2 linked regions of the Martelella endophytica genome follow. The main gene of each other region encodes a partner of the protein of the gene in region 2 in a complex. Links are inferred from orthologs where the notes say so. Each region holds a gene or a part of one and is shown on either strand. Other genes may lie near its edges. The genes, in order: dnaG and TM49_RS14575.

Region 1 (14,450 bases), 830 kb from region 2 along the record:
TAGCCGCGCTTCTTGGCGGCCTTGATCATTTTCTTGACGGCATCGTCCGAAAGGTCCAGAAGAGGGCCGTCGTGTCCGCCTTCGCGTTCGGTTTCGGCTTCTTCGTTTTCCTTGACTTTCGTTGCCATAGATTTCGCTTCCCTGACGCTTCTGCCGCATTGATGGGGGCGGCTTACCGGCAAATGTTTAAGAAGCCCTTTGTAGGACCCTCTGGCCGGCCTGAATAAACTCAAACATGAACAGGACAAAACTCACCCTGTGGAGCCTGAACTCCAGGTGAACATTGTCCCGTTCATGAAATTGTGCTGCGCTTTGCCATCCGCACTGGTGATTCCCAGATTTTCGCCACAGGTCAAGCACGAATTCGCGGTTTCAGCGTTTTCATCCCGAAAATCCGCCTTTGTCGACACTTGTGACGCTGTCCGGGCCGATGCAGCTTCTTTCCCGACCCGCGAGACTCCTATTTAGAACGATGAGAGACAAAAACAAGTGGCTGGTCACTGATTCCCTCCTTCGGGCCTAACCCATGCCGGCGCGGCCGCCCCGTCCGGACATCAGTCCGAAACCATCGATTTCCGCTTCCTGGTTGGCGATCCGGCTGATCTCGTTCTGCACCGAGACCATCGCCGCCATCAGTTCCTCATAAGCTTCGAGATTGCCGGCCTCCGTCGCTTCCGCGATCTCGCGTTCGAGCTCGACACGCTGCTGCTCGAGCGAACGGACCCGATTGTGGAGCGACAGCGCCTGGCCATAAACTTCGCGTACATCCTCAAGCGCTGCATCCGGCCCGGCGATCCAGCCCAGATTGCGGTTCACCTGCGCGTGGAGCCTTGCGACCAGATCACCGAAGCCCGCCTCGGCGAGCCTGTGGCGCATTTTCTCCCGGTCGATGCCGGGCTGTGAGGCTAGAGCAAGGAAGCTTGGCCAGAAGGCCCGCAATTCGACATTGCCGAAGGCGAGTGCCGCTATCGAATCGAAATCCTCTCGCACCAGGGCCGGCTGGCTGATCAGGCAGACGGCGATGAGGCATTCGCGAAAGCTCGGTCGTCCCCCTGCCCCCGCCACCGTTCCCGAAAGGGCCCGCGACAGGCGCTCGGACGCGGTGAAGACGGGCTGGGCCGGCTGGAAACCGCCGCCTCGCCCCTGCCTGCCGGAAAAATTCCCACGCTCGCCGCGGGGTCTGCCGCCACCGCGGAACCGCTGGAACAGCCGGTTGCGGAATTCCTGCTGATAGTGGCGGCGCACGCTTTCGTCAGCGATCGTCTGAACCAGCGCGTTGACGCGCGCCTCGATCGCCGCACGATGCTCCGGCGTCGCGTTGTCGCCGTCGCCCATCTCCCGTTCGAACACGGTATCGGCGAGCGGACGGGCCTGCCGCAGCACCTCGTCAAAGGCCTGCCGCCCGCCTTCCCGCACGAGATCGTCAGGGTCCTTGCCATCCGGCATATAGGCAAATTTCAGCGATTTTCCCGGCTTCAGCAGCGGCATGGCGACACCTGCCGCCCGCGCTGCAGCGCGCTGGCCGGCACCATCGCCGTCAAAACACAGGACCGGCTCGTCCACCATCCGCCAGAGCAGCTGGAGCTGATTTTCGGTCAGCGCCGTGCCGAGCGGGGCGACGGCATTTTCGACGCCCGCCTGGTGGAGGGCGATGACGTCCATATAGCCTTCGACGGCAATCACGGTGGAGGCGCCGCCGGCACCGGAGAGCGATCGCCGGGCGCGGGTGAAATTGAACAGGACGTTGCTCTTGTGGAAAAGCTCGGTCTCGTTGGAGTTCAGGTATTTCGCCATCGCATCCGGCCGCATCGCCCGCCCACCGAAGGCAATCACGGCATCGCGGGAGGAGAGGATCGGAAACATGATGCGGTCGCGGAAGCGGTCATAGGAGACCGGAATATCCGGACCGTGGACGAGCAGGCCGCAGGCTTCCATCTCCTGCTTGTCGACGCCCTTTCCGGCAAGATATTCCTTCAGCGCGTTGCGGCTATCCGGCGCAAAACCGAGACGGAACGTGTCGATGGTGCGTGCCGAGAGGCCGCGCTCGCGCAGGTAAGCGCGCGCCTTCGCGCCGGCGCTGGTCTGGAGCTGGTCCTGGAAGAATGCGGCCGCGAGTTCCATGACATCGGTCAGCGTGCGCCGCTTCTCTTCGCGCCGTTCGGCTTCCGGATCGCGCGCGGGCATCGGCACGCCGGCCATGTCGGCAATGCGCTCCACGGCCTCGGGGAAGCTCATCCCTTCCAGATCGGTGAGGAAGCGGAAATGATCGCCGGTGACGCCGCAGCCGAAGCAGTGATAGCGGCCTTTGCGGTCCTCGCAGTGAAAGCTCGGGGTCTTCTCGCCATGAAACGGGCAGCAAGCCCAGAAATCGCCGCGCCCGACATTGGTCTTCTTGCGATCCCACGTCACCCGCTGGGCGATGACGTTCGAGATCGGCACGCGATCGCGAATTTCATCGAGAAAGGACGGCGGGAAACGCATGGATGCCTCATCTGGCCAGAAGTGGCACTATAGGACGTGTTGTGCGAAAAGCGGCGCGGATTTCTGCTTTTCCCAGATATCCACACGGGTAAGAGCCGGCGAACCTCCAATCGAGTCCCATTTGGAGGCGATATGCGCCGACAGTGGCAGAAGGGTGCGCCGCAAAACGCGCGCTCTGAGCGCGTTGGAAGGGTTCCCCCCTCTTTGTCGCTTTTGCGACCTCTCTCCCTCAAGGGGAGAGATTGAATTCAGCTACTTCAGCATGTCCTTGACGACACCCGAAGCCTTCGAGAAATCCATCTGGCCGGAATAGCGGTCCTTCAGCTTCTCGATACACCTGCCGACGTCACGCAGGCCCTGCGCGCCGGTTTCCTCGACAACGGAGGCACAGGCCTCACGAATCTTGTCTTCGGTGAGCTGGGCGGGGAGGAATTCGCGGATCACCGCGATTTCCTGGCGTTCCTGGGCGGCGAGGTCCGGACGGCCTTTCTCGTCATAGAGGCGCGAGGATTCCTTGCGCTGCTTGACCATCTTGATCAGGATTCCGGTAATGTCATCGTCACTGACAGGGTCCTTGCCGCTTGCGCGGTGGGCGATATCGCGGTCCTTGATGGCCGCCTGCACCAGCCGGAGCGTGCAAAAACGAACAGGTTCTTCCGATTTGGAAGCATCCTTGAGTGCGAGTGCGAGCTTGTCGCGCAACATATAAACCTACTCCTGGCAACGCCGTTATGTCAGAGCTGCCGCTCCAATAGCGGACGGCCGCGGCGTTTACCGAATACCGGGACAGCAATCAATTCAAAAAACGGGTTCGGTATATTTTTCAGCAGATGCCATAACTGTGCGTCAAGTGCAATTGACCCGCAAGCCGCGTTTCACTATTTTCCCGCGACCGCGCACAAAAATGGCCTGCCCGAACTTAGCTTTCCCGGAAGTTGGAACCCGTTCGAGTTGCCCACTATATAAGATTTCGCGCTGCGGCGTTCAATCGGTGTCAAACCGGCGAAAAGAACAAGGGATAATGATGACCACCCCATGGACGAACGAAAAGCCGACGGCGGTACTGGTACTCGCCGACGGCACGGCAATCTTCGGCAAGGGCATTGGCGCCACCGGCGACGTGCAGGCCGAAGTCTGCTTCAATACGGCACTGACCGGCTATCAGGAAATCCTGACAGATCCGTCCTATCTCGGCCAGATCGTCACCTTCACCTTTCCCCATATCGGCAATATCGGTGCCAATGGCGAGGATATCGAGGACCTGACGCCCGCCGCCCGCCGCGGCGCTGTCGGCACGATCTTCAAGGCCGAGATCACCAACCCGTCGAACTACCGCTCGCGCGAGAACCTTGACGCCTGGCTGAAGTCGCGCGGCATCATCGGCCTCTCCGGCATCGATACCCGCGCGCTCACCGCCTGGATCCGCGAACATGGCGCGCCGAATGCCGTCATCGCCCACGAGCCTTCCGGCAATTTCGATCTCGAAGCCCTGAAGGCGAAAGCCAAGGCCTGGGGCGGACTTGAAGGGCTCGATCTCGCCGTCGAGGCGACCTCCGGCCAGTCGTCGAAGTGGGACGAAAAGCCCTGGGTCTGGAACGAGGGCTACGAGACGCTCGCCGAAGCCGACCAGAAATATCATGTCGTCTGCATCGACTACGGCGTGAAGCGCAACATCCTGCGCCTGTTCACCGGCCTTTCCTGCAAGGTGACGGTGGTGCCGGCGAAGACGTCGGCCGAAGACATTCTGGCGCTCTCGCCCGATGGCGTGTTCCTGTCGAACGGCCCGGGCGACCCGGCTGCGACCGGCGAATATGCGGTTCCAGTGATCCGCGCGCTGATCGACAGTGGCCTGCCGGTCTTCGGCATCTGCCTTGGTCACCAGATGCTGGCACTTGCCCTCGGCGGCAAGACCGTGAAGATGCATCAGGGCCACCACGGCGCCAACCATCCGGTGAAGGACTATACGACCGGCAAGGTCGAGATCGTCTCGATGAACCACGGCTTCGCGGTCGATTCGGCCTCTCTGCCGGAGGGTGTCACCGAAACCCATGTCTCGCTGTTCGACGGTTCGAACTGCGGCATTTCGCTGGCCGGCAAGCCGGTGTTCTCGGTGCAGCACCACCCGGAAGCCTCGCCCGGCCCGCAGGACAGCCACTATCTCTTCCGCCGCTTCATCAATCTCGTGCGCGAGAAGAAGGGCGAGGCGCTGCTGGAAGAGCGCGCCTGAGCCTGAGGGCATACAAGAATAGAAAAGGGCGCCCGCTGCGGCGCCCTTTTTTTATTGCGAATTCACCGCATCCAGTGCTTGCGAGCGGCGCTTGCCGTAGCGGATGCTCCAGGCGATCATGCCGGCGAAGACGACGATCCACATGACCTCGCTGACGACGAGGAATATGTCGATGGGCAGAAGCGGGATCAGCACCGCCCGCGTGGCGGCCTCCGCGATCAGCACGACCGCCCAGATAAGCGTCATCTCGCGGATCGTGCGGCGATAGCCCGGCCGGTTCTGCCAGAACCCCTCATGTTCCGCCCGCTTCCCGGTTCCGCCTTCCGAGGCCAGGAAGAAGACCAGCGGGCGCGGAGCGAGCAGCGAGGCGAGAAAGATCAGCCCGACGCAGCCGGTAATCAGCGAGTTCTTCAACAGCGCCAGGTACGTGCTGTTGAACCAGAGGCTGGCGGCGAGCGATGCGAGCGTCGCCGTCAGCGTGATGATGCTGACGGCGGCGAGCCGCCGGCTCGCGGCATAGGTAACCGCGATTGTGGTGATCGGAAACAGCGAGCCGATCGCCAGCGCATGAACGTTCGACAGGCCGAAATGGCGCGCGGCGAGAAAGGCGATGTAAGGCAACACCGCGCCAAAGATGATGTCATTGCGCAAGGTCCCCTCCACCCGATTGCGTCAGCTAACCTTATCAGCCGGCCGCGTGTTCCGCACGCAGCAAATGCGCCAGTCGGAAGCCCAGCATCACGGCTGCCGATCCGAGGCCGAGCAGGAAGCCGATCCATATGCCGATGCCTTCCAGCCCAAGCGGAAAGGCAAGCAGCCAGGCGAGCGGCAGGCCGACGACCCAGTAGGCGATCAGCACCAGGACCATGGGGATGCGCGCGTCCTTCAGCCCTCGCAAAAGCCCGTTCAGCGTCACCTGCCCGCCATCCATCAACTGGAACAGCGCAGCAACCAGCATCAGCGGCATGGCATAGGCGAGCACGGCCGGCGCTTCCGGCAGGCCGGTATCGATGAACAGGCTCGCGAGCGCCATCGGGAACAGGGCAAAGCTCAGCCCGCTCGCAAGCGCGAACAGGAAGGCGACGATCATCACCACGATGGAGGCGCGCTTGAGGTTGACCCGGTCGCCCGCACCGTGAAACCGGCCAACCCGGACCGTGCCGGCCTGCGACAGTCCGAGCGGCACCATGAAGGTGATCGAGCTCAGCTGGATGGCAATGCCGTGGGCGGCGAGCGGCACGGCGCCGAACTGGCCCATCAGCACCGACGAAACGGTAAACATCGACACTTCCGCAAGCACCGAGACGCCGATCGGCAAGCCGAGCGCGACGACCTCCCGGAGTGCCGGCCAGTCCGGCCGCCAGAAGCGAGTAAAGAGCCGGTAGCGGCAAAGCTCCGCATCGCGCTCGATATAGACGGCAAGGATGAGGAAGCCGGTGCACTGGATGGCGAGCGCGGCAATGGCCGCGCCGCGAATGCCGAGCTGCGGCAGGCCGAGATGACCGAGCACCAGCACATAGGCCAGTACGGCATTCAACGCCAGCATGGCCACTGTTGCCCAGAGAACGATGCCCGCCCGGCCGGTGGCGCTGACGAGCGATCTGAGCACGAAGAAGAGCTGCGCCGGAAACATGGCGAAGCCGACGATGTGGAGATAGTGCGCCGCGTGTTCGGCGACATCCACCTCCTGCCCCATGGCCAGCAGGATCGTCTCAGACCAGATGAACAGCGGCAGCACAAGAACGCCATAGATCAGCGAGGCCCACATGCCCATCCGCATCGACCGGCGTACGGCCACCTCGTCGCCGCGCCCATAGGCATCCGCAACCATCGGCATGACGGCAATCGCAAGACCGGAGCCGAAGATGAAGATCGTGAAGAAATACTGCGTCGCGAGCACGGCCGCCGCGAGATCGACGGCGCTCAACTGGCCGAGGATGACGATATCCGTGGCATTGATGCCCTGCTGGGCAAGCTGTGCGCCGATGAGCGGAATTCCGAGAAGGAGCGTCTCCCTGATATGGGAGGACCACGAATGACCGGCTGCTTGCGCAGTTGGCATTGTGACAGACATGATTTTCACCAGAAGCTGACACGCCGAAGCCAGACAATAGCGGGGCCGCGGCGGCAGGTTCCTGTAGCCTGTTTTTTGGGCATTTGCCAGTGTGATGAGCGCACAACGGATAGCAAACGGACGACTGCGGACGATCACGCGCAAGCGCTTGTGCCATTGACACCAGATGGCGCATTGGCAAGAACAAGAACCTCAGAGTAAATGACGGGGGGAGCCGGGCCGCCAGCAAAAGCACCCAAACGAGCAATCAGATTAGCTCTGTAGCGGTTGGCACCGCGGCAAATCATCACAATACGTCATACGGCAAGACGCATATTTCAGCGGATCACATAAAATGCTCCTAAAATTTCTACGAAACAAAAAGCTTGTATCACTAACAGTGATAGCAAGCTTTTCAATCGTTTATATTATGACAAAATTGCCAATCGCATATCATAACTACATTACGAGTTTTATATTTGGAACATTGACAATATACGGATCCTTAAGCACTATTTTTATATTATTTTTCGCATCCAGTTGCGGCTTCATGTACAGAAACTCAAAAGGTTCTTCCATGCATTCCCGTATGGAAAGGAACCCTGTGATCTGCTTTTTCCTCGAACCGAATGGCGATTATGGTCCCGAGAAAATCGAGAAAAAAGATGATGCGTGATGTCGGCTAGGTCACCCTTAAGTATTTTACACTAGCGTGATCACGACAACGGATTGCCGCCATAGCGATAGGCGCCGCCGCGCTGGAGCGCGTGCCTGTAGGCTGGACGGGCGTGGATCCGGACGAGATAGTCCAGAAGGGCAAGCGGCCGTTCGTCGAAGCCGATCCGTTCCATGCCGGTCTCGATCGGAAAGCTCATCATGATGTCCGCCGCTGTAAAGTTCTTGCCGGCAAACCAGCCGTCGCGCGAAAGCTCGGCGTTCCAGAAGTTGCCGTGATCCTTGAGCTGGGGATCGGTGAGGCGGCCGGTGACGCCCTTCGAGATCGCCCTCATGATCGGCCTCAGGAGACGCGGCGATTGCTCGGGTACCTTCTGGAAGATCAGCTTCGTCACCAGCAGCGGCATGGCGGAGCCTTCCGCATAATGCAGCCAGTAGCGATAGCGCAGCGCCTCCTCCGTGCCGGGTTCCGGGCGCAGGCCGCTCATCGCGCCATAGCGATCAATGAGATATTCGAAGATGGCTCCGCTTTCGGCAACAACCCGCCCGTTGTCCTCGATCACCGGCGACTTGCCGAGCGGATGGACCTCTTTCAGGCTTGCGGGAGCGCTCATGTCCGGGCCGCGCTTGTAGCGGCGGACCTCGTAATCGACGCCGAGCTCCTCCAGAAGCCAGAGGATGCGGTGGGCACGGGAATCTTCGAGGTAATGGACAATCAGCATCGGGCACTCCAGCTATCGAACCATATGGTTCGACGCGAAGATGGGCGGGATCGACCGCGTTTTCAAGGAAAACCTTATCCGCAAACCGCTAAAATGCCGAAATGCCCACCGCACCGGCATAGAGCGCCAGAATGGCGGCGCTTTCGAAGCCGATCCGCCCCGGTCCCGATTTCTGCCGCACGATCAGCCCCAGCAGCAGCACCGCCGTGACGCAGAGCCCGACGGCCAACCAGAGCAGATCGTCCTTGGTGATGGCGTGGTAGAGCGAACCGTCGCGATAGGCGACATCCGAAAGCGTCAGGAACAGCGTGTCGAAGGTATTGCCGCCGATGATGCCGCCAACGGCGAGCTGCAGCGCACCGCGCCGGACGGCGGCAAGGGTGGTGACCAGTTCCGGCAGCGAGGTGACGACGGCCGTCATCAACGCCCCCACCACCGAGGCCGACAGCCCGTAGCGGTCTGTCGCCACGCCGGCAATCTGCGAGATCACGTAGCCGGACAGGCCCATCAGCACCATCAGACCGCCGAAGACGAGGAAAATCCGCAGATTGCCGCGGGCATCCTGAACATCCTCCTCGGGCGCATCGAGCCGGGTCTCGTGCGTCCCCACCGGCAGCCACATCGGCTCGTCCTTGACCCGTTTCGAGGCAACGACACCGGCGATATAGACGCAGAAGAGCGCGATCGAGACCGGGCTGACCCCGTAGAGCGCATAATCCGGCCCGACGAAGCCGAGCAGCGGCAGGCTCAAAAGCAGGATGAGCAGGGCACCCTGGAACAGGTTGGAGAGATCGGCCGCCGCATGTTCGAGATTGACGCGGCGGTAGATCGTGTCGGCGAGCGCCAGAAAGGCCGTTTGCGCCGCGATACCGCCGACAGCATTGGAAAAGCTCAACGATGCCCGCCCCTCAAGCGCCGTCGTGACCGAAACCACCGTCCCCGACAGCGACGTGGCGGCGCCGAGCAGCAGGCCACCGATCAGCGCTTCGCCCAAACCGGTCCGGTCGGCAATGCGATCGGCGACACCGGTAATCCTGACACCACAGGCGAGGATAACGGCGCCCGATAACGCAAACAACGCGATGAGCCAGACCAGGCCGAGATTCTCAAGGTTCATCTTTTACTCCGGTTTTGAAGGCCAACGCCGGGGAGCCGCGATTGTTCAATCTGCCTATCGCCCGAACCGTTTACCGGGCTTCGTCTGCCGCATATGCTGGGTCGAGAACACGCTTTGCGGAGGGGATAGATGCGGACCACGACAGAGAAATTCGAGACGTTCAAAGCCCTGCACGCTGGCAATCGACCCTTCGTCATGCCGAACCCATGGGACGCCGGAACGGCAAGACTGCTTGCCGCCCTCGGCTTCGAGGCGCTGGCAACAACGAGCGCCGGACTTGCATTTGCATTGGGAACACGCGATTCGGCGGCGGCATTGTCGCGCGCGGAAATCCTCGAGAATGCGCGCTCGATCGTTAACGCAACGGACCTGCCGGTTTCGGCAGACCTTGAGAACGGCTTTGGCGATGCCCCGGAAGACTGCGCCGAGACGATCCGGCTAGCGGCCGATACAGGTCTTGTCGGGGGATCTATCGAGGATGCAACGGGCAACCCCGCAAACCCGATCTACGCTTTTGAACTGGCGGTGGAGCGAGTGCGCGCCGCAGCAGCGGCCAAGGCGGATCGGCCTTTCATGCTGACGGCACGTTGCGAAAATTTCCTCTGGGGCAAGCCCGATCTTGATGACACGATCCGGCGCCTGCAGGCCTTCGAGGCGGCTGGCGCGGACGTGCTGTATGCGCCGGGCCTGCCTGATCTGAAGGCGATCGAGAAGGTCTGCATGTCAGTCGGAAAGCCCGTCAACGTGCTATCGGGACTGAAGGAACCAAGCTTCTCGGTTGCGGAGCTGGCTGAATGCGGCGTCACGCGCATCAGCACCGGCGGCTCACTTGCCCGCGCCGCCCTTGGGGCCCTGAAACAGGCCGCTGAGGAAATCATGACACACGGGACTTTTGAGTATCACCGCTCCGCGCTGTCTGGCGCGGATGCGGAAAGGCTGACCAGCGGCGGTTGACGCGCCGGTCCGGCGAAATCAGGCCGCCTGCGACGAACCGTGATTGCTGTTCTGAGCCGAACGGCGAAACATTTCACGACGCAGCGTCTCGCTGGACGGCTCGGTCGATGCGAACAGCTTGCCGCCGATCATGCGATAGAGAATGGCGAGACCCGCAGCGGCGAAAACGATCTGAAACGCGATAAGAGGCAGATATTCAAACATTGTTAACTCCTCTGTTTGGTCTGTAAACGTTACGAATCGCGAAAAGGTTCACCCGCTGCCCGATTTTTGCCGGAAATTCTTCTGTGAGAGGCAAAATCGTGGTGCATTTTCGGGGTTCCGTTCCTGTGCCATTTTCCCTATAAGGCCCTCCTAGCCTAACCTTTTGACGTCCCGCACCCGGCCCGGTCCCCACCGCGCCGGTTTTTGACGCAGAACAAGAACGACGGAAGCCACCATGCCCAAGCGCCAAGACCTCAAGTCCATCCTCATCATCGGCGCGGGGCCGATCGTCATCGGCCAGGCATGCGAGTTCGACTATTCCGGCGCACAGGCCTGCAAGGCACTGAGGGAAGAAGGTTACCGGGTCATTCTGGTGAACTCCAACCCGGCCACGATCATGACCGACCCGGAACTGGCCGACGCCACCTACGTCGAGCCGATCACCCCGGAAGTCGTCGCCAAGATCATCGCCAAGGAACGCCCCGACGCGCTGCTGCCGACCATGGGCGGACAGACCGCGCTCAACACCGCGCTGTCGCTGCGCCGCATGGGCGTGCTGGAGCGCTACAATGTCGAGATGATCGGCGCCAAGCCCGATGCGATCGACAAGGCGGAAGACCGCGCCCTGTTCCGCGAGGCCATGGCAAAGATCGGGCTCGAAACGCCGCGTTCGATGCTGGCAAATGCCACCGAGATCAAGGATCAGCATCGCCAGGAGCATGAGGCCAAGCGCGCCGAGCTGAAGAAGACGCTTTCCGGCGATGCGCTCGACAAGGCGCTGGACGAGCTCGAAAACCAGTGGAACCTCGGCAATACCGACCGCAAGCAGCGCTACATGTCGCATGCCATGGCAATTGCCGCGCAGGCGCTCGACACGATCGGCCTGCCGGCGATCATCCGCCCGTCCTTCACCCTCGGCGGCACGGGCGGCGGCATTGCCTATAACCGCTCCGAATTCTTCGAGATCGTCGAGCGCGGGCTTGATGCCTCGCCGACCACCGAGGTGCTGATCGAGGAATCCGTGCTCGGCTGGAAGGAATACGAGATGGAAGTGGTCCGCGACAAGGCGGACAACTGCATCATCATCTGCTCGATCGAGAACATTGATCCGATGGGCGTGCACACCGGCGATTCGATCACCGTCGCCCCTGCCCTCACCTTGACCGACAAGGAATACCAGATCATGCGCAACGCCTCGCTGGCGGTTCTGCGCGAGATCGGTGTGGAGACCGGCGGCTCGAACGTGCAGTTCGCCGTCAACCCGGCCGACGGCCGCCTTGTCGTCATCGAGATGAACCCGCGCGTCTCGCGCTCCTCGGCGCTGGCATCGAAGGCGACCGGCTTCCCGATCGCCAAGGTCGCCGCCAAGCTCGCCATCGGCTACACGCTCGACGAACTCGAAAACGACATTACCGGCGGCGCGACGCCCGCCTCGTTCGAACCCTCGATCGACTATGTCGTCACCAAGATCCCGCGCTTTGCCTTCGAGAAATTCCCAGGTGCCGAAAACACGCTGACGACGGCGATGAAATCCGTTGGTGAAGTCATGGCCATCGGCCGCACCTTCCCGGAATCGCTGCAGAAGGCGCTGCGCGGTCTGGAACGCGGGTTGACCGGCCTCGACGAGATCGAAATTCCGGGCATCGAGAACGGCGAGCCTAGCAATGCCATTCGTGCCGCCATCGGCACCGGCACGCCGGACCGCCTGCGCATGGTCGCCCAGGCGATGCGTCTCGGCGTTTCGCTGGAAGAGGTTCACGAGCATTCCAAGATTGATCCGTGGTTCCTGGAACAGCTGAAGGCCATCGTAGACATGGAAGAGCGCGTGCGTGAACACGGCCTTCCGGAAGATGCCGAAAACCTGCGCATGCTGAAGGCCATGGGCTTTTCCGACCAGCGTCTGGCAAGCCTCACCCATGGCCGCCCGAAGGAAGTCGCCCAGCTTCGCAACAAGCTCGGCGTGCGCCCGGTCTACAAGCGCATCGACACCTGTGCTGCAGAATTCGCCTCGCCGACCGCCTACATGTACTCGACCTACGAAACGCCGTTTGATGGCGCGACGCGCTCCGAGGCCGGCATTTCGGATGCCAAGAAGGTTGTTATCCTCGGCGGCGGTCCGAACCGTATCGGCCAGGGCATCGAGTTCGACTATTGCTGCTGCCATGCCGCCTTTGCGCTGAAGGATGCGGGTTACGAGTCGATCATGGTCAACTGCAACCCGGAAACGGTCTCGACCGACTACGACACCTCCGACCGGCTCTATTTCGAGCCGCTGACGGCGGAAGACGTGATCGAGATCATGCGCGCGGAACAGGAAAAGGGCACGCTTGTCGGCGTCATCGTCCAGTTCGGCGGCCAGACGCCGCTGAAGCTCGCCGAAGCGCTGGAAAAGAACGGCATCCCGATCCTCGGCACCGCGCCCGACATGATCGACCTTGCCGAAGACCGCGACCGGTTCCAGAAGCTGCTGGTCAAGCTCGACCTCAACCAGCCAAACAACGGCATCGCCTATTCGGTCGAGCAGGCCCGTCTGGTGGCTGGCGAGATCGGTTTCCCGCTGGTCGTGCGCCCGTCCTACGTTCTCGGCGGCCGCGCCATGGAGATCGTTCACAACGATGCCGGGCTTTCGCATTATCTGCTGGAAGTCGTGCCGGAACTCGTCACCGAGGACATCAAGCAGCGCTATCCGAACGACAAGACCGGGCAGATCAACACCATGCTCGGCAAGAACCCGCTTCTGTTCGACAGCTACCTGACGAATGCGACCGAGGTCGACGTCGACTGCCTTTGCGATGGCACGGACGTATTCATCGCCGGCATCATGGAGCATATCGAGGAGGCCGGCATCCACTCGGGCGACAGCGCCTGCTCGCTTCCGCCGCACTCGCTTTCGCCGGAAACGCTGGATGAACTGGAAGAACAGTCCCGCGCGCTGGCGTTGGCGCTCAACGTCAAGGGCCTGATGAACGTGCAGTTCGCGATCAAGGACGGCACCGTCTATATCCTCGAAGTGAACCCGCGCGCATCCCGTACTGTGCCCTTCGTGGCCAAGACCATCGGCGCACCGATCGCCAAGATCGCCGCCCGCGTGATGGCCGGCGAGAAGCTGTTCGACGTGATCGACTCCTATGGCGAGCGGCCGAACCCGCGCAAGCTGAACCATATCGCGGTGAAGGAAGCCGTCTTCCCGTTCGCTCGCTTCCCCGGCGTCGATACGCTGCTCGGGCCGGAAATGCGCTCGACCGGCGAAGTGATCGGCCTCGACACGGATTTTGCCATTGCGTTTGCCAAGTCGCAGCTCGGCGCCAGCGTCGACCTGCCGCGCGAGGGTTGCGTGTTCGTTTCGGTCAAGCCGGAAGACAAGGAGCGCGTGCTCCCCGCCGTCAAGCTTCTGGTCGAACAGGGCTTCACCGTCATGGCGACCGGCGGCACCCGCGACTTCCTGGAAGAGAACGGCATCGCCGCGACCAAGATCAACAAGGTGCGCGAGGGCCGTCCGCATATCGAGGACGCAATCCGCAACCGTCAGGTCCAGCTGGTGTTCAACACCACCAGCAACGACAAGACGATCTCGGATTCGAAGTCTCTCCGTCGCGCCGCGCTGACCCAGAAGGTGCCCTATTACACCACCATGGCCGGCGCCATGGCCGCCGCACAGGCGATCAAGGCCCTGCGCGAGGGCCAGCTCGAAGTGCGGCCGCTGCAGAGCTACGCGTAAACCAGCCGGACAGGGAAAGGCAACAAGGCGGGCCAGACCCCGCCTTCAACTGCTGACAAAGCGCCAGGCTTTGACCTTCGTGTGTCATCGGCTCTTCGTTCTTGTGTCATGCTCGGACTTGATCCGAGCATCCAGGCGGATTAAGTCACTGAATTTGCAAGTTTTATAACAAAGACTCTGCTGAACGGCCTGGATCCTCGGGTCGAGCCCGAGGATGACGCGGAGTGTGAGGACAGATTTATCGACGAACCAAGGGCAGGCCCAGCGCCTGCCCTTTTCTTTGGGCTTGACGCAAAGGT
Region 2 (14,322 bases):
CTGTTCCGTCGACCGCGAACGTCTCGTCGCGGCGGAACGATGGTTTGAAGAGCAAAACAGGGTTTGGCAGAGCCGATACGCCAACCTCGATAACCTCCTCGCAAAACTGGAGTCGAAGTAGATGGCAGCTGATTTGCATTACGATTTCAAGGCCGACAAGGAGAGCCGCACCCTGACGATTTCGCGCGAGTTCGCCGCCAATCGACAGCTCGTCTGGGATTGCCACACGAAGAGCGAGCTGCTTGACCAATGGTTCGCGCCAAAGCCGCTCTCCACCAAAACCAAGCAGATGGAGTTCCGCGACGGCGGATACTGGCACTACGCCATGGTGACGCCTGAGGGCGACGAATACTGGAACCGCCTGGACTACATCTCCATCCACCCAACGACCGGCTATACGGCCATGGATGGTTTCAGCAATGCGGCCGGAAGCATCAACCCGGATATGCCCCGCTCGCGGTGGACGGTCACCTTCGAAGACGCGTCCGGGCGGACCATGGTCACGACGGTCGTGGTTTACGCATCGGGCGAGGACCTGCAGAAGGCCATCGACATGGGTCTGGAAGCCGGCATGGCCTCCACCCTGGATCGGCTGGACGAACTGTTGCCGACCTTGACGGCCTAAACGCAACCGCTGCCCCCCAAACCTGCCTGTCTGCCTGACAGCAGCCCAGGCTATGAGGCGGCCGCTTTCTTTCCCACCCTCGGCGGAAACGGGGCCGTCTTCAGCCTGTCCGCTTCAGAACACCGAAGTTGAAAAGCGGCCATGTTGGTAACCCAATGGCTCCGCACAGCGCTTTTGTTCGCATATGGCGATCTTGCCTTTTGGTCTTTCCGTCTGATTGTTTCAACGCCCGATGAGATGCAAGATACCGACCGATTCCGCTGCGCTCATCTGAAGAGGTTGCTGGTGGCCAGTTCCACGATTTCGTTCCCGCGTCCGTTGAGGATCGCGCGCATTCCGTAGAGGCTGAACCCTATGCCCTCCTTGGCCTCGAGGGTCGGCGGCATGGCCAGCTCCTGTCGGTTCGACACAACGTCGACCAATGCCGGGCCGTCGTAGGCGAAGGCTTCCTGCAGCGCGCCTCTGAGATCGCTGGCCGCCTCGACACGGATGCCCTTCAGGCCGATGGCCTCCGCGACCTTTGCGAAATCGGGATTCTGCAAGCCGACATTCTCGGGCAGGTAGCCGGCCGCCTTCTGTTCCAGCTCCACGAAGCCGAGTGTGCCGTTGTTCAGCACCACGATCTTGACAGGCAGGTTCAGTTGCACGGCCGTCAGCAATTCGCCGAACAGCATAGCCACCCCACCATCGCCCGACATCGACACGACCTGCCGGTCCGGAAACGCTGCCTGCGCCCCCAGCGCCTGCGGCATCGCGTTGGCCATGGAGCCATGATTGAAAGAGCCGATAAGCCTGCGCTTGCCATTGGTCTTGAGATAGCGCGCAGACCAGATTGCGGGCGTGCCCACGTCAACGGTAAAGATCGCATCCTCTGCGGCCACCTCGTTGACGACGGAATAGATATATTGCGGGTGCATGGGTTTACCCGGCTTGGTCGGGGTCGCCAGATCGTCAAGGTCACGGCGCGCGTTGGCATAATGCTTGCGCGCTTTTTCGAGGAACTCGTGCGGCCGGCCGTCGTCGATCTTCGGCGTGATCATCCGGGCAAACTCGACAACGTCGGCCTCGATCCCCATCGTCAGGGCCACACGCTTGCCGAGCGCGCCGGGCTCGCGGTCAACCTGGATGACCTTGGCGTGTTCGGGATAGAAGTTCCGATAGGGAAAGTCGGTACCGAGCATCAAAAGCGTGTCGCAGTCTTTCATCGCCTGATACCCAGACGAAAAGCCGATCAGTCCGGTCATGCCCACGTCGAAAGGGTTGTCCCATTCCATGACTTCCTTGCCGCGGAAGGCGTGAACGATCGGCGCTTTCAGCGCGTCGGCCAGCGCCACGACCTCGTCATGCGCGCCCGCTGTGCCGGCCCCCGCCAAGATCGTGACGTTACGCGACCCGTTCAAAAGGTCCGCCGCGGCCGCGATATCGGCATCGACCGGCACGCGGCGCACCGGTGATGGCGGCACAAAGACCGGTGTGTCGCCGTCGAAGTTCTGAAGCGACACGTCTCCGGGCATCACGATAACCGAGACGGTATTTTGCCCGATGGCCGTCCGCAGGGCCCTGTGCAGAACGCCAGGCATCTGCTTGGGCGTGGTGACGAGTTCGCAAAAGTCGCTGCATTCTTCAAACAGTTTCGTGGGATGGGTTTCCTGGAAGAAGCCCAGTCCGATCTCGGTCGAGGGGATATGCGACGCGATGGCGAGCACAGGGACCCGGTTGCGGTAGCAGTCGTAGAGCCCGTTGATCAGGTGCAGGTTGCCCGGTCCGCAACTGCCCGCGCAGACCGCCAGCTTGCGCGTGACCGCCGCCTCTGCGCCGCTGGCAAATGCGCCGGCCTCTTCGTTTCGGACATGCATGAACGCGATCTCGCCGTTCTCGCGCAGGGCACCGTCGACGGCATTGAGGCTGTCACCCGTCACGCCCCAGATCCTCGTCACCCCGGCGGCGGCGAGTGTTTCGACAAGAAGTTTGGCAAGAGAGGTCATCGGCAGCGTCCTTTCAAAAGCGGATCAGGGGCGCCCTCGTTTGGCGTTCTGTGTGGCGCTTATGTTAAGCTACGCTTCGGCGGTTCGGGGTCAAGGTTTTGGGCTTCATCGCTGCAAAATGGATTACAATCGCGGCGTTGCGCGCGAAAATACAGCTCATCTCTCAGGACCTTGGTGTAATCCGAACAAACGGCAGCTTTTCGTAAGGACGCCGTTCGCCGTGAAAGCCCGGCTTGGGAGCGCAAAGCCTACATACAGTCCAACCTCGCTCCTTACACCCTCTCGCACCCCTTGCATTCCCGCCAAAAATCCGTATAAGCCGCTCATCCGCAGGTCCGGTCTTCAGGCTGGTGGCTGAACGGAGGGCCGTTTTGGGTGTGGGATTGTCCGCATCGAAGACGTTTGGCGCAACAATGCGCAGCCTCCCGTGTCGCCGCTCTCGACCGTCTCGTCATAGCGCTTTTCTTGCTGGGTCCGCCCTCAGGAGCAGTCGTTGAGGCTTAGCCGCCGAGGAACGGACCAAAGATGCAAGAAAGGCAAAACCTATGGCACTTTACGAACACGTGTTCCTGGCCCGCCAGGACATCACGGCCCAGCAGGTCGACGCTATCGTCGAACAGTACAAGGGTCTGATCGAAGAAAACGGCGGCAAGGTCGGCCGTATCGAAAACTGGGGCCTCAAGTCCCTGACCTACCGCATCCGCAAGAACCGCAAGGCGCACTATGCCCTGATGGACATCGACGCCCCGGCGGCCGCGATCCACGAGATGGAACGCCAGATGCGCATCAACGAAGACATCCTGCGCTACATGACCATCAAGGTCGAAGCGCACGAGGAAGGCCCTTCCGCAATGATGCAGAAGCGCGACCGTGACGACCGTCCGCGCCGCGATGGCGGCCGCGACAATCGTGATGGTGGCCGTGGTGACCGCGATCGCGGTGATCGTGGCGACCGTGGTGGCGATCGCGGCGAACGCCGCCCGCGCGCCTGATTTTGCGAGATTAAGGAGAACATATCATGGTAGCTATCGCTTCTATTCCGCAGCGTCGCCCGTTCAACCGTCGTCGCAAGACCTGCCCCTTCTCCGGCGCCAACGCTCCGAAGATCGACTACAAGGACGTTCGCCTCCTGCAGCGCTACATTTCCGAGCGCGGCAAGATCGTTCCGTCCCGCATCACCGCCGTCAGCCAGAAGAAGCAGCGTGAGCTGGCTCGCGCCATCAAGCGCGCCCGCTTCCTCGGCCTTCTGCCCTACGTCGTTTCGTAAGGCCTGACGTCGACAATGCATTCGCGAAAGGCGCCCGTCGCCTTTCGCAACCGGCTCCGGCGCGGTGGGCGCGCAGCAGCTTGAAGATACCCAGGTTGGGAAACGAGCGTTTTCCCTAACTGCGAAAAGCAGGACAGCGAGATGAAGAATTTCAACGTGAAAATTCTGGCGATTGGCGCGCTTTCCGGCGTGGCGGCATTCATGCTGGCCATGGCGGCGAGCTTCAATCTCCTGTTTTCCACGCTTCTCGCCGCCGCTTCCGCACTGCCGATCCTGATTGCCGGCCTCGGCTGGGGCAATATCGCGGCGATCATTGCGATCATCGTTGCCGGCGCGCTTGGCGCGGCCCTCGCCTCCCCCTTCTTCGCGCTCTACATGCTGGCGGTGACGCTGGTGCCGGCCGGCTGGCTGAGCCACCTCGGCAACCTCGCCCGCCCGGCTAACGAGATCGGCGGGCCGGAGGGGCTGACGGCCTGGTATCCGCTCTCCGACATCCTGCTGCATCTATGCGCCGCGATCACGCTCGCGCTCGTCATCCTCGGCACGGTCGCCGGCTACGGCCCGGAAACGACCGGCGCGCTGGTCGACAGTTTCATGGATGCGCTGGTGACGCAGAACCCGGAGCTGGCCGCCGATCAGGCTGTGATCGACCAGTTCAAGGGCATGTTCACGCTGATGCTGCCGATGGTGCAGGGCGCGACCTCGGTCGTTCTGCTGTTCGTCGCCTTCCACTTCGCCACCCGCATCGTCGGCGCCGCCGGCCTCAGCCGCCGTCCGCGCGAGGATGTGGCGCAGTCGCTGCGCATGCATACCAATGCCATCTTCGTGTTCGTCGCGGCGCTGATCGCCACCTTCTTCGGCGGCACGATCGGCCTTGTGGGCGCTGCCTGCCTCGGCGCCTTCGGTGGCGGCTTCATGCTCGCCGGCCTCGCCCGCATGCACCTTGCCGCCCGCGGCAAGAGCTGGGCCGTGCCGGTGATCATTCTCTCTTATCTCTCGCTGATCTTCAGCTTCCCGGCCCTGATCTTCGTGACCATGGGTCTTCTTGATACGCGGCGCGCCATTGCCCTGTCGCCGGGCGCGTCCTCCGACAACCAGTGAAAGGAATGAACCATGGAAGTCATCCTGCTTGAACGCATCGCCAAGCTCGGCCAGATGGGCCAGACCGTCAAGGTCCGCGACGGCTATGCCCGTAACTACCTCCTGCCGGCCGGCAAGGCGCTGCGCGCCAACGCCGCCAACAAGGCCCGCTTCGAAGCCGAACGCTCCGTTCTCGAAGCCCGCAACCTCGAGCGCAAGAACGAAGCCCAGGAAGTGGCCGACGTACTTGCCGGCAAGTCCTTCATCGCCGTTCGCGCCGCTGGCGAAACCGGCCAGCTCTACGGTTCGGTCGCTGCCCGCGACGTGATCGAGATCCTGGCCGCCGAAGGCTTCAACATCTCGCGCAACCAGGTCGTTCTCAACGCCCCGATCAAGACGGTTGGCGTGCACGAGGTTGAAATCCACCTCCATGCCGAGGTCGAGATCACCATCGAGCTGAACGTTGCCCGCACCACCGAAGAAGCCGAGCGCCAGGCCAAGGGTGAAGACCTCACCTCCGCCGAAGCCATCTACGGCGTCGACGAAGACGCGCTGCGTCCGGAAGACTTCTTCAACCCCGATGCCGACTACGACATCGAGGACGAGCAGGAAGAAGCCTCTGCCGAAGGCGAAGAAGCCGGCGAAGAGGAAGACGACAAGTAAGTTTTCTTGTCCGATTGCATTTGAAAGGCCGGGCCGCAGCGATGTGGCCCGGCTTTTTGTGTGACAGGGGCAGAGAGGGGTGAACCCTATCGGCAAATTCGGAGATTGTGGCTTTCAGGGCTTACGCCCTCTACCCCTCTCTGTCGCTTTCGCGACATCTCCCCCTCAAGGGGGGAGATTGGGGACTGACAGGTCTGAGGGTTGCCGGCAGGCATTTTTCATCTTCGCTCGCCGGTGTATCATGCGGCTTTACCAGTGATGAGTCGTGTCAAGGCGGCGGGCCAGATTTTCGCGCCTGCGGCCCGGTTTATTTCTCCAGCCTGTGAATTCCGTGGATCGTGGGCACAGACCGGGTAATAAGGTCAGGTCGGATGCGGCAGAAGGCGCAATCGACTATGCTCGTCTCATCCAGTCGGGAACTCCGGAAAAGCCAATGAACGATATCCTGCCCTCATCCTCCTTTCAGGCCACGCCACAGCGCGAGGCGCCGAACAATCTGGAAGTCGAACAGGCGCTTCTTGGCGCAATCCTCGTCAACAACAGCGCTTTCTACCGCGTCTCGGACTTTCTCAAGCCCGAGCATTTCTACGAGCCGCTGCACCGCAAGATCTACGAGCTTGCCGGCGACACGATCCGCATGGACAAGATCGCCAACACGATCACGCTGAAGACCCACCTCCCCTCCGACCTGAAGGTCGGCGACATGACGGTGTCGCAGTATCTCGCTCGCCTCGCCGCGGAAGCGGTCACCATCATCAACACCGAGGATTACGGGCGCACGATCTACGATCTCGCCATCCGCCGCCAGCTCATCGATATCGGCGAAGGCGTGGTCAACACGGCTTACGACGCGCCGATCGACCTGACGCCCGGCGAACAGATCGAGGATACCGAACGCAAGCTCTTCGCCTTGGCCGAGACCGGCCGTTACGAGGGCGGCTTCCAGACGTTTGAGAATGCCGTCACCATCGCCATCGAGATGGCCGGCAAGGCGTTCGAGAGCGACGGCCACCTTTCCGGCATCTCGACTGGCATCCACACCCTCGACAACAAGATGGGCGGCCTGCAGCGTTCGGACCTTATCATCCTCGCCGGCCGTCCCGGCATGGGCAAGACATCGCTTGCCACCAACATCGCCTGGAACGTCGCTTCGTCCTATGAGCCGGAAGTGCTGCCCGATGGCACGATCGAGGCCAAACAGGGCGGCGTTGTTGCCTTCTACTCGCTCGAAATGTCCGGCGAACAGCTCGCCACCCGTATCATCTCGGAGCAGACCGAGGTCTCCTCCTCGAAGATCCGCCGCGGTGACATCACCGAGGCCGATTTCGATAAGCTGGTGGCCTGCTCGCAGACCATGCAGAAGGTGCCGCTCTACATTGACCAGACCGGTGGCATCTCGATTGCCCAGCTTTCCGCCCGCGCCCGCCGGCTGAAGCGCCAGCGCGGCCTCGACCTCCTGGTGGTCGACTATGTGCAGCTGATGACCGGCTCAAAGAAATCCGGCGACAACCGCGTGCAGGAGGTGACCGAGATCACCACCGGCCTCAAGGCGCTGGCGAAGGAGCTGAACGCACCGATCATCGCGCTCTCCCAGCTCTCCCGTCAGGTGGAAAACCGCGAGGACAAACGCCCGCAGCTTTCCGACCTTCGCGAATCGGGCTCGATCGAGCAGGACGCCGACGTGGTGCTGTTCGTGTTCCGTGAGGAATATTACGTCCAGAACCTCGAGCCGCGCGATCCGGACGATCCGGCCTATGACGAGTGGAAGATGAAGTATGAGAAGGTGCGCGGCACGGCCGACGTGATCATCGCCAAGCAGCGTCACGGACCGACCGGAACCGCCAACCTCGCCTTCCAGGCAGCCTACACCCGGTTTGCCGACCTGGCCGACCCGTCATTCTCAAACTTCGACGAATAATCCTGTGGCATTTGGCGCAATCGCGCTATATTCGCCGCAACGACGCAACGAACGGCGATTTCATGAACGATTATTCGAACGATCTTATCGATGACGAGGACGAATCACAGGTTTTCGATACCGCCCCTGCCCGGCTGACGGTTGATCTCGGCGCGATCGTCGAAAACTGGAAGACGATGCGCGCGCTTTCAGGCGGCGCGCGCACGGCGGCCGTCCTGAAGGCGGATGCCTACGGCCTCGGCATCGAGGATGTCGGCGAAGCGCTCTATGCAGCCGGCGCTCAGGATTTCTTCGTTGCCGTGCCGGAAGAAGGGGCGACGCTTCGGGAATTTGCGCCGGATGCGCGCATTTTCGTGCTGTCCGGCATGTGGCCGGGGACCGAAGCGCTTTTCTTCAGCTACGACCTCGTGCCGGTGCTGGCGAGCGAGGAGCAGATCGCCTTCTTCACTTCGGTGGTACCCGGCCCCTATCCTTGCGCCCTGCAGGTCGACACCGGCTTCAACCGCCTCGGCCTGACGCCGGAGGAAGCGATTGCGTTTGCCGGCGACGCATCTCGCCCTGCCAACATCGAGCCCGTGCTGGTGCTCTCGCACCTCGCCTGCGGTGACGATCCGGCGTCGCCGATGAATGTCGAGCAGCTTGCCCGCTTCAGTCAGGTCGCCAATGCCTTTGAGGGCATCGAGGCCAGTCTTTCGGCGTCTGCCGGCATCTTTCTCGGCTCCGACTATCACTTCGACCTGACCCGGCCGGGGATCGCGCTCTATGGCGGCGATTCGCAGGTCGGAACGTCGAAGCGGCTGAGGCCCGTGGCGACGGCGGAGGCGCGGATCGTTCAGATCCGCAGCGCGCGCGCTGGCGAGACGGTGAGCTACGGCGCCACGACGACGCTTTCCCGCGACAGCCGGCTTGCGATCGTGGCGGCAGGCTATGCGGACGGCTATCACCGGGCACTTTCAGGCTCCGGTACGCCGCTGCGCGGCGCCGTCGAACAGGGTGGCTACGGCTTCGTCGCGGGACACCGCGTGCCGATCGCCGGACGTATCACCATGGATATGACCATTTTCGATGTCACCGATGTTCCTGAAAGAACCATCCGCGCCGGTGACTATATCGAACTCATCGGCCCGAACATGCCGCTCGACGAGGCGGCAGCTGCGGCGGGCACGATCGGGTATGAAATGCTGACATCCCTTGGCTTGCGCTACACCCGCCGTTATACCCAGCCGGACTGAGACGCGACAAGGAAGAGACCTTGGCCAAACCGAAGACCCAGTTCATCTGCCAGAATTGCGGCGCGGTGCATCCGCGCTGGGCGGGACGTTGCGACGCCTGCGGCGCCTGGAACACGATCATCGAAGACAATCCGGCAGCCGGCATCGGCGGCGGCCCGGCGCGGGCGCCGAAGAAGGGCCGCCCGGTCGCCCTCGTCGCCCTTGATGGTGAGAGCGAAGAGGCGCCGCGCGTCGAAAGCCGCATTGCCGAACTCGACCGGGTGACAGGCGGCGGTTTCGTGCGCGGCTCGGCGGTGCTGGTCGGCGGCGATCCGGGCATCGGAAAATCGACGCTGCTGATGCAGGCGGCTGCCGCGCTGTCGCGCCAGGGCCATCGGGTCATCTATGTGTCGGGCGAGGAAGCCATCGCCCAGGTGCGGCTTCGCGCCAAGAGGCTCGGCGCTTCAGACACGGCCGTGCTGCTCGCCGCTGAAACCAATGTCGAGGACATTCTTGCGACGCTTGCCGAAGGCCAGCGCCCGGACCTCGTGATCATCGATTCGATCCAGACGCTGTGGTCGGACATGGCGGAAGCCGCGCCCGGCACAGTGACGCAGGTGCGCACCGGCGTGCAGGCGATGATCCGCTTTGCCAAGCAGACGGGCGCCGCCATGGTGCTGGTCGGCCACGTCACCAAGGAAGGGCAGATTGCCGGCCCGCGCGTTGTCGAGCACATGGTCGATGCCGTGCTCTATTTCGAGGGCGAACGCGGCCACCATTACCGAATCCTGCGCACAGTGAAGAACCGTTTCGGCGCGACCGACGAGATCGGCGTGTTCGAAATGAGCGATATCGGGCTGCGCGAAGTTGCCAATCCGTCGGAACTGTTTCTCGGCGAACGCAACGACAAGGCGCCGGGCGCTGCCGTGTTTGCCGGCATGGAGGGCACGCGACCGGTGCTGGTCGAGGTGCAGGCGCTGGTGGCGCCGACCTCGCTTGGCACACCGCGAAGAGCCGTTGTCGGCTGGGATTCCTCACGGCTTTCGATGATCCTCGCCGTGCTCGAAGCGCATTGCGGGGTCAGGCTCGGCAATCACGATGTCTACCTCAACATCGCCGGCGGATACCGCATCAGCGAACCTGCGGCAGACCTCGCGGTTGCCGCCGCACTGATTTCCTCGCTCGCCGGACTTGCTCTCCCCGCCGATTGTGTCTATTTCGGCGAGGTCAGTCTTTCCGGTGCCATCCGGCCGGTGTCGCATGCGGCCCAGAGGCTGAAGGAAGCGTTGAAGCTCGGCTTTTCCGGTGCCTGCCTGCCGGCAGGCTCGGCCGAAGTTGCAACGCAGAAGACAGGCGGGTTGAACGAGTTATCGGCATTGCCGGATCTCGTCGTCCGCATTGCAGGCTCGAAGGCGGCCATGTCCGACCCGGACGACTAGGCCTGCATGCGGGAATTCGACGCCCGGCCGCTTGCGGCCGAAGGACAAGCGGAGCTTTGAATGCCAGTCACGTTGTTCGATCTGATCGTTCTCCTCGTCATTGTGTTTTCCGCCCTCCTCGCGATGGTTCGTGGTTTTTCGCGTGAAATCATGTCGATCCTCGCCTGGGGCCTTTCGGCCGTCATCGGATATTTCGGCTATCCCTATCTCGCGCCTCCCCTGGAAAATTTCCTCGGTGACGACCGGATCGCCATGGCCGGCGCCTTCGCCATCATTTTTCTCGTGGCGCTGATACTTATCTCCTTGGTCACGTCACGGTTTGCGGACTATATTATGGACAGCCGCGCTGGCGCTCTCGATCGCTCGCTCGGTTTCGTGTTCGGCGTGGTGCGCGGCGTGCTGATTCTCGCGGTCGCCGTTGCGTTCTGGAACTGGCTCGTTGGCGATGCCCAGAGCCCTGACTGGATCCGCAATGCCAAATCGAAACCGGCGCTCGACATTCTGGCGACAAAGCTCGAATCGCTTCTGCCGGGCGGACCCGGCCCCGAAGCCTCCCTCCCTGGCGACCAGCTGTTCGCGGTCGTTGACGGGAATGTGATTGCAATTATTCCACCGGCCCCCCATTTGCCGGCGTAAGATACCGAACTTCGCTCAACCACAATTTCGGACGGGCCTTGCCCCAGCCATTTCCGGATCGGATGATGAACAGCAGTTTTCAAGATTTTGACGATTTCAGCCTCGATGACGACACGCTGCATGAAGAGTGCGGCGTGTTCGGCATTCTGGGGCACCCCGATGCAGCGGCGCTGACGGCGCTCGGCCTGCACGCGCTCCAGCATCGCGGCCAGGAAGCCGCGGGCATTGTCTCCTATGACGGCCAGCAGTTCCGCTCCGAGCGGCATATGGGTCTCGTCGGCGATCACTTCACCGACCCGGCCATGCTCGAGGCGCTTTCCGGCCAGATGGCGATGGGGCATGTGCGTTACTCGACCACCGGCGGAACCGTGCTGCGCAATGTCCAGCCGCTTTTTGCCGAGCTTGCGGTCGGCGGCATCGCCATCGCGCACAACGGCAATTTCACCAATGGCCTGTCGATGCGACGCAAGCTGATTTCCGACGGTGCCATCTGTCAGTCGACCTCCGACACCGAAGTCGTGCTGCATCTCATCGCCCGCTCCCGCGCGAAAACCTCGTCCGACCGCTTCATCGATGCCATCAGCCAGATGGAAGGCGGCTATTCGATGATCGCGATGACCCGCACCAAGCTGATTGCCGCGCGCGACCCCACGGGCATCCGCCCTCTGGTCATGGGCGAGCTCGACGGTAAACCGATCTTCTGCTCGGAAACCTGTGCACTCGACATCATCGGCGCAAAGTTCGTGCGCGATGTGGAGAACGGCGAAGTCATCATCTGCGAAGTCCAGCCGGACGGCTCGATCTCGATCGACAGCCGCAAGCCCGCGCTGCAGCAGAAGGAACGGCTCTGCCTGTTCGAATATGTCTATTTTGCCCGTCCCGATTCGATCGTCGGCGGCCGCAATGTCTACCAGACCCGCAAGAACATGGGCTTCAACCTGGCCAAGGAAGCGCCGGTCGAGGCCGATGTCGTTGTCCCCGTGCCGGATGGCGGCACGCCCGCGGCGATCGGCTTTGCCCAGGAAAGCGGCATCCCCTTCGAACTCGGCATCATCCGCAACCACTATGTCGGCCGCACCTTCATCGAGCCGACGCAGCAGATCCGGGCCTTCGGCGTCAAACTGAAGCACTCGGCGAACCGAGCAGTGATCTCCGGCAAGCGCGTCGTGCTGATCGACGATTCGATCGTGCGTGGCACCACATCGGTGAAGATCGTGCAGATGCTGCGCGATGCCGGTGCGAAGGAAGTGCATATCCGTGTTGCCAGCCCGATGATCTTCTATTCGGACTATTACGGCATCGACACGCCGGACCGCGACAAGCTGTTCGCGAACAATCACGAGACGCTTGAAGACATGTGCAAGTTCATCGGCGCCGATTCGCTGCAGTTCCTGTCGATCGACGGGCTTTACGAGGCGGTCGGCGGCGAGAAACGCAACAATGCGCTGCCGCAATTCACCGACCATCAGTTTACCGGCGATTACCCGACCCGCCTGCTCGACAAGGAGCATGAGGACGAGTTCTCCAAGATCGAGTTGCTTGCCGGTAACGGCTGAGTGACTTGCTCAACATTTTGAGAAATTGCACATTGTCCGGGCAAGGCTTTCGCTTTCCCGGACAAACTGTTCACTGGACTAGATCATGACAAATCCACTTGAAGGCCGGCTTGCGGTCGTCACCGGCGCCTCCCGTGGCATCGGCTATTTCACCGCACTCGAGCTGGCGAGGCAGGGTGCCCACGTCATTGCCTGCGCGCGCACCATCGGCGGACTGGAAGAGCTCGACGACGCGATCAAGGCCGATGGCAACGGCTCGGCGACGCTGGTGCCGATGGACCTTGCCGACATGCCGGCGATCGATCGCCTCGGCGGTTCGATCTTTGCACGCTGGGGCAAGCTGGACATCCTCGTCGCCAATGCCGGCGTACTCGGTGTGGTCTCGCCGCTTTCCCATATCGAGGCGAAAGTGTTCGAACAGGTGATGACCGTCAACGTCACCGCGACGTGGCGGCTGATCCGTTCTCTGGAACCGCTTCTGGTGAAGTCCGATGCCGGCCGCGCCGTGGTGCTCTCTTCTGCCGCTGCGCATAGCTGCAAGCCCTTCTGGGGCCCCTATTCCGCCTCCAAGGCTGCGATTGAGGCACTGGCCCGCACCTGGGCCGGCGAAACGGCGCACACGCCGCTGAAAGTCACAAGCGTCGATCCCGGCCGCACCCGCACCGCCATGCGCGCCCAGGCCGCGCCGGGAGAGGACCCGATGACGCTACCGCACCCCTCGGAAGTCGCCGCGAAGATCGTGCCGCTGACATTGCCCGACTATCAGGAAAGTGGCCGACTTTATGTCTTTGCCGAGGACCGGCTGAAAGACTATCGTATGCCTGACTAGAGCTTCGTCTTGGCCATCGATCCGGGAGGGGAACATGTGGCTGAATGAACCGGCCGAATGGCAGGCGGCGGATGGCGGCCTTTCGCTCGTCACCGAAAAGGCGACCGACTTCTGGCGAACCACCTTCTACGGTTTCGTCCGCGACAGCGGCCACGCCTTCCTCCACCCGGTTCTGGGCGACTTCTCGGCGATCGTCACGGTGACGGCGGATTATGCCGAGCTCTACGATCAGGCCGGCCTGATGCTGAGGATCGACGAAACGCACTGGATCAAGGCCGGTATCGAATTCACCGACGGGCTGATGCATTTTTCGACTGTGGTGACCCGTGATGTTTCCGACTGGTCGGTGATCCCGCTGCACGACGCACGACCGGACACACCGGTCACGATCCGCCTGACACGCCATGGCGATGCCGTGCGGGTACAATTCCATACCGGCGACGGGCGGTTCCAGATGGCGCGGCTTTGTCCGTTTCCGGCGGACGATGCCTATGTCGGCATGACCGCCTGCACGCCCGAGCGGCAGGGCCTCAAGGTTCGCTTTTCAGGTTTCACGGTCGGGCCACCGATCCCGCGGCGGCTCCACGACTGAGGGCTATAGCAGCCGGATACGCCACATCAGGACGACACAGACGGCGAGCAGCAGAAAGGCAGCAACGCCAACAGCAGCAAAGCCCACCGTTGCATAGAGAGCCCCGGTCAGCAGCGGGCCGCAAAAGACCGCGATATAGGTTGCCGTGGTGTTGAGGCCGATCAGCGCTCCACGGGCTTCAGGCCAGAGGCCTGCGAGCCGGAGCACCACCAGGTTAAGACCGAAATGGTTGAAGAAGCCGAGCGCGAGCGCCGTCAGGAGCGACCAGCCGAAGTGGTGAGCCGCCGGCACCAGCAGAAGATAAAGCACGGCCGAGGCCATCAGAAAGAACGGGAACACCCGCCCCGGCCCGAACCGATCGGCGTGGCGGGCCGACATGCCGCCGAGGCCGAAGCCAAGACCATAGGCGACGACCACAAGGCTGGAGAGCGAAGCCGAGATCCCCTGCACGTCACGGATATGATGGGCAAGCAGGGCATAGGTGCCGTAAAACGCCGTCATGAAACAGAGGCCGGTGAGGA

The links.
Region 1: the proteins of TM49_RS14575 (region 2) and dnaG are in contact, whole or in part, in a crystal structure (PDB 2R6A), measured with the Geobacillus stearothermophilus proteins. The link is inferred for Martelella endophytica from one-to-one orthologs. Residues at the interface, in WP_033016901.1 of Geobacillus stearothermophilus: Ser13, Glu15, Ala16, Gln18, Glu91, Leu92, Asp94, Ala95, Val96, Pro97, Thr98, Ala99, Ala100, Asn101, Tyr104, Tyr105, Ile108; in WP_049624496.1 of Geobacillus stearothermophilus: Lys456, Leu457, Leu458, Pro459, Ala460, Asn463, Ala464, Leu467, Leu535, Leu536, Ile537, Ala538, Gln544, Glu545, Asp548, Tyr549, His552.

What each region holds. Positions count from the first base shown.
Region 1 is NZ_CP010803.1:2,348,615-2,363,064, reverse strand. What follows is about bases 1-2,956. They hold dnaG (DNA primase), read right to left. Parts: upstream 2,482-2,956; coding sequence 520-2,481; downstream 1-519. Other genes in these bases: TM49_RS10660 (GatB/YqeY domain-containing protein), read right to left, coding at 2,734-2,956; rpoD (RNA polymerase sigma factor RpoD), read right to left, coding at 1-128. In the rest of the region: more of TM49_RS10660, read right to left, coding at 2,957-3,186; carA (glutamine-hydrolyzing carbamoyl-phosphate synthase small subunit), read left to right, coding at 3,500-4,708; TM49_RS10650 (VC0807 family protein), read right to left, coding at 4,760-5,359; TM49_RS10645 (MATE family efflux transporter), read right to left, coding at 5,394-6,782; TM49_RS10640 (glutathione S-transferase), read right to left, coding at 7,478-8,158; TM49_RS10635 (sodium:calcium antiporter), read right to left, coding at 8,247-9,275; TM49_RS10630 (isocitrate lyase/PEP mutase family protein), read left to right, coding at 9,405-10,229; TM49_RS10625 (hypothetical protein), read right to left, coding at 10,248-10,433; carB (carbamoyl-phosphate synthase large subunit), read left to right, coding at 10,669-14,151. UniProt on the Escherichia coli protein: RNA polymerase that catalyzes the synthesis of short RNA molecules used as primers for DNA polymerase during DNA replication.
Region 2 is NZ_CP010803.1:3,182,967-3,197,288, reverse strand. The notes cover bases 5,468-8,295. They hold TM49_RS14575 (replicative DNA helicase), read left to right. Parts: upstream 5,468-6,053; coding sequence 6,054-7,538; downstream 7,539-8,295. Other genes in these bases: alr (alanine racemase), read left to right, coding at 7,601-8,295; rplI (50S ribosomal protein L9), read left to right, coding at 5,468-5,620. Also shown: TM49_RS14610 (ArsR/SmtB family transcription factor), read left to right, coding at 1-121; TM49_RS14605 (SRPBCC family protein), read left to right, coding at 122-625; poxB (ubiquinone-dependent pyruvate dehydrogenase), read right to left, coding at 892-2,610; rpsF (30S ribosomal protein S6), read left to right, coding at 3,156-3,602; rpsR (30S ribosomal protein S18), read left to right, coding at 3,629-3,877; TM49_RS14585 (membrane protein), read left to right, coding at 4,019-4,978; more of rplI, read left to right, coding at 4,991-5,467; more of alr, read left to right, coding at 8,296-8,770; DNA repair protein RadA, read left to right, coding at 8,791-10,188; TM49_RS14560 (CvpA family protein), read left to right, coding at 10,249-10,824; purF (amidophosphoribosyltransferase), read left to right, coding at 10,890-12,380; TM49_RS14550 (SDR family NAD(P)-dependent oxidoreductase), read left to right, coding at 12,466-13,209; TM49_RS14545 (DUF1349 domain-containing protein), read left to right, coding at 13,229-13,801; TM49_RS14540 (MFS transporter), read right to left, coding at 13,805-14,322. UniProt on the Escherichia coli protein: The main replicative DNA helicase, it participates in initiation and elongation during chromosome replication. Travels ahead of the DNA replisome, separating dsDNA into templates for DNA synthesis.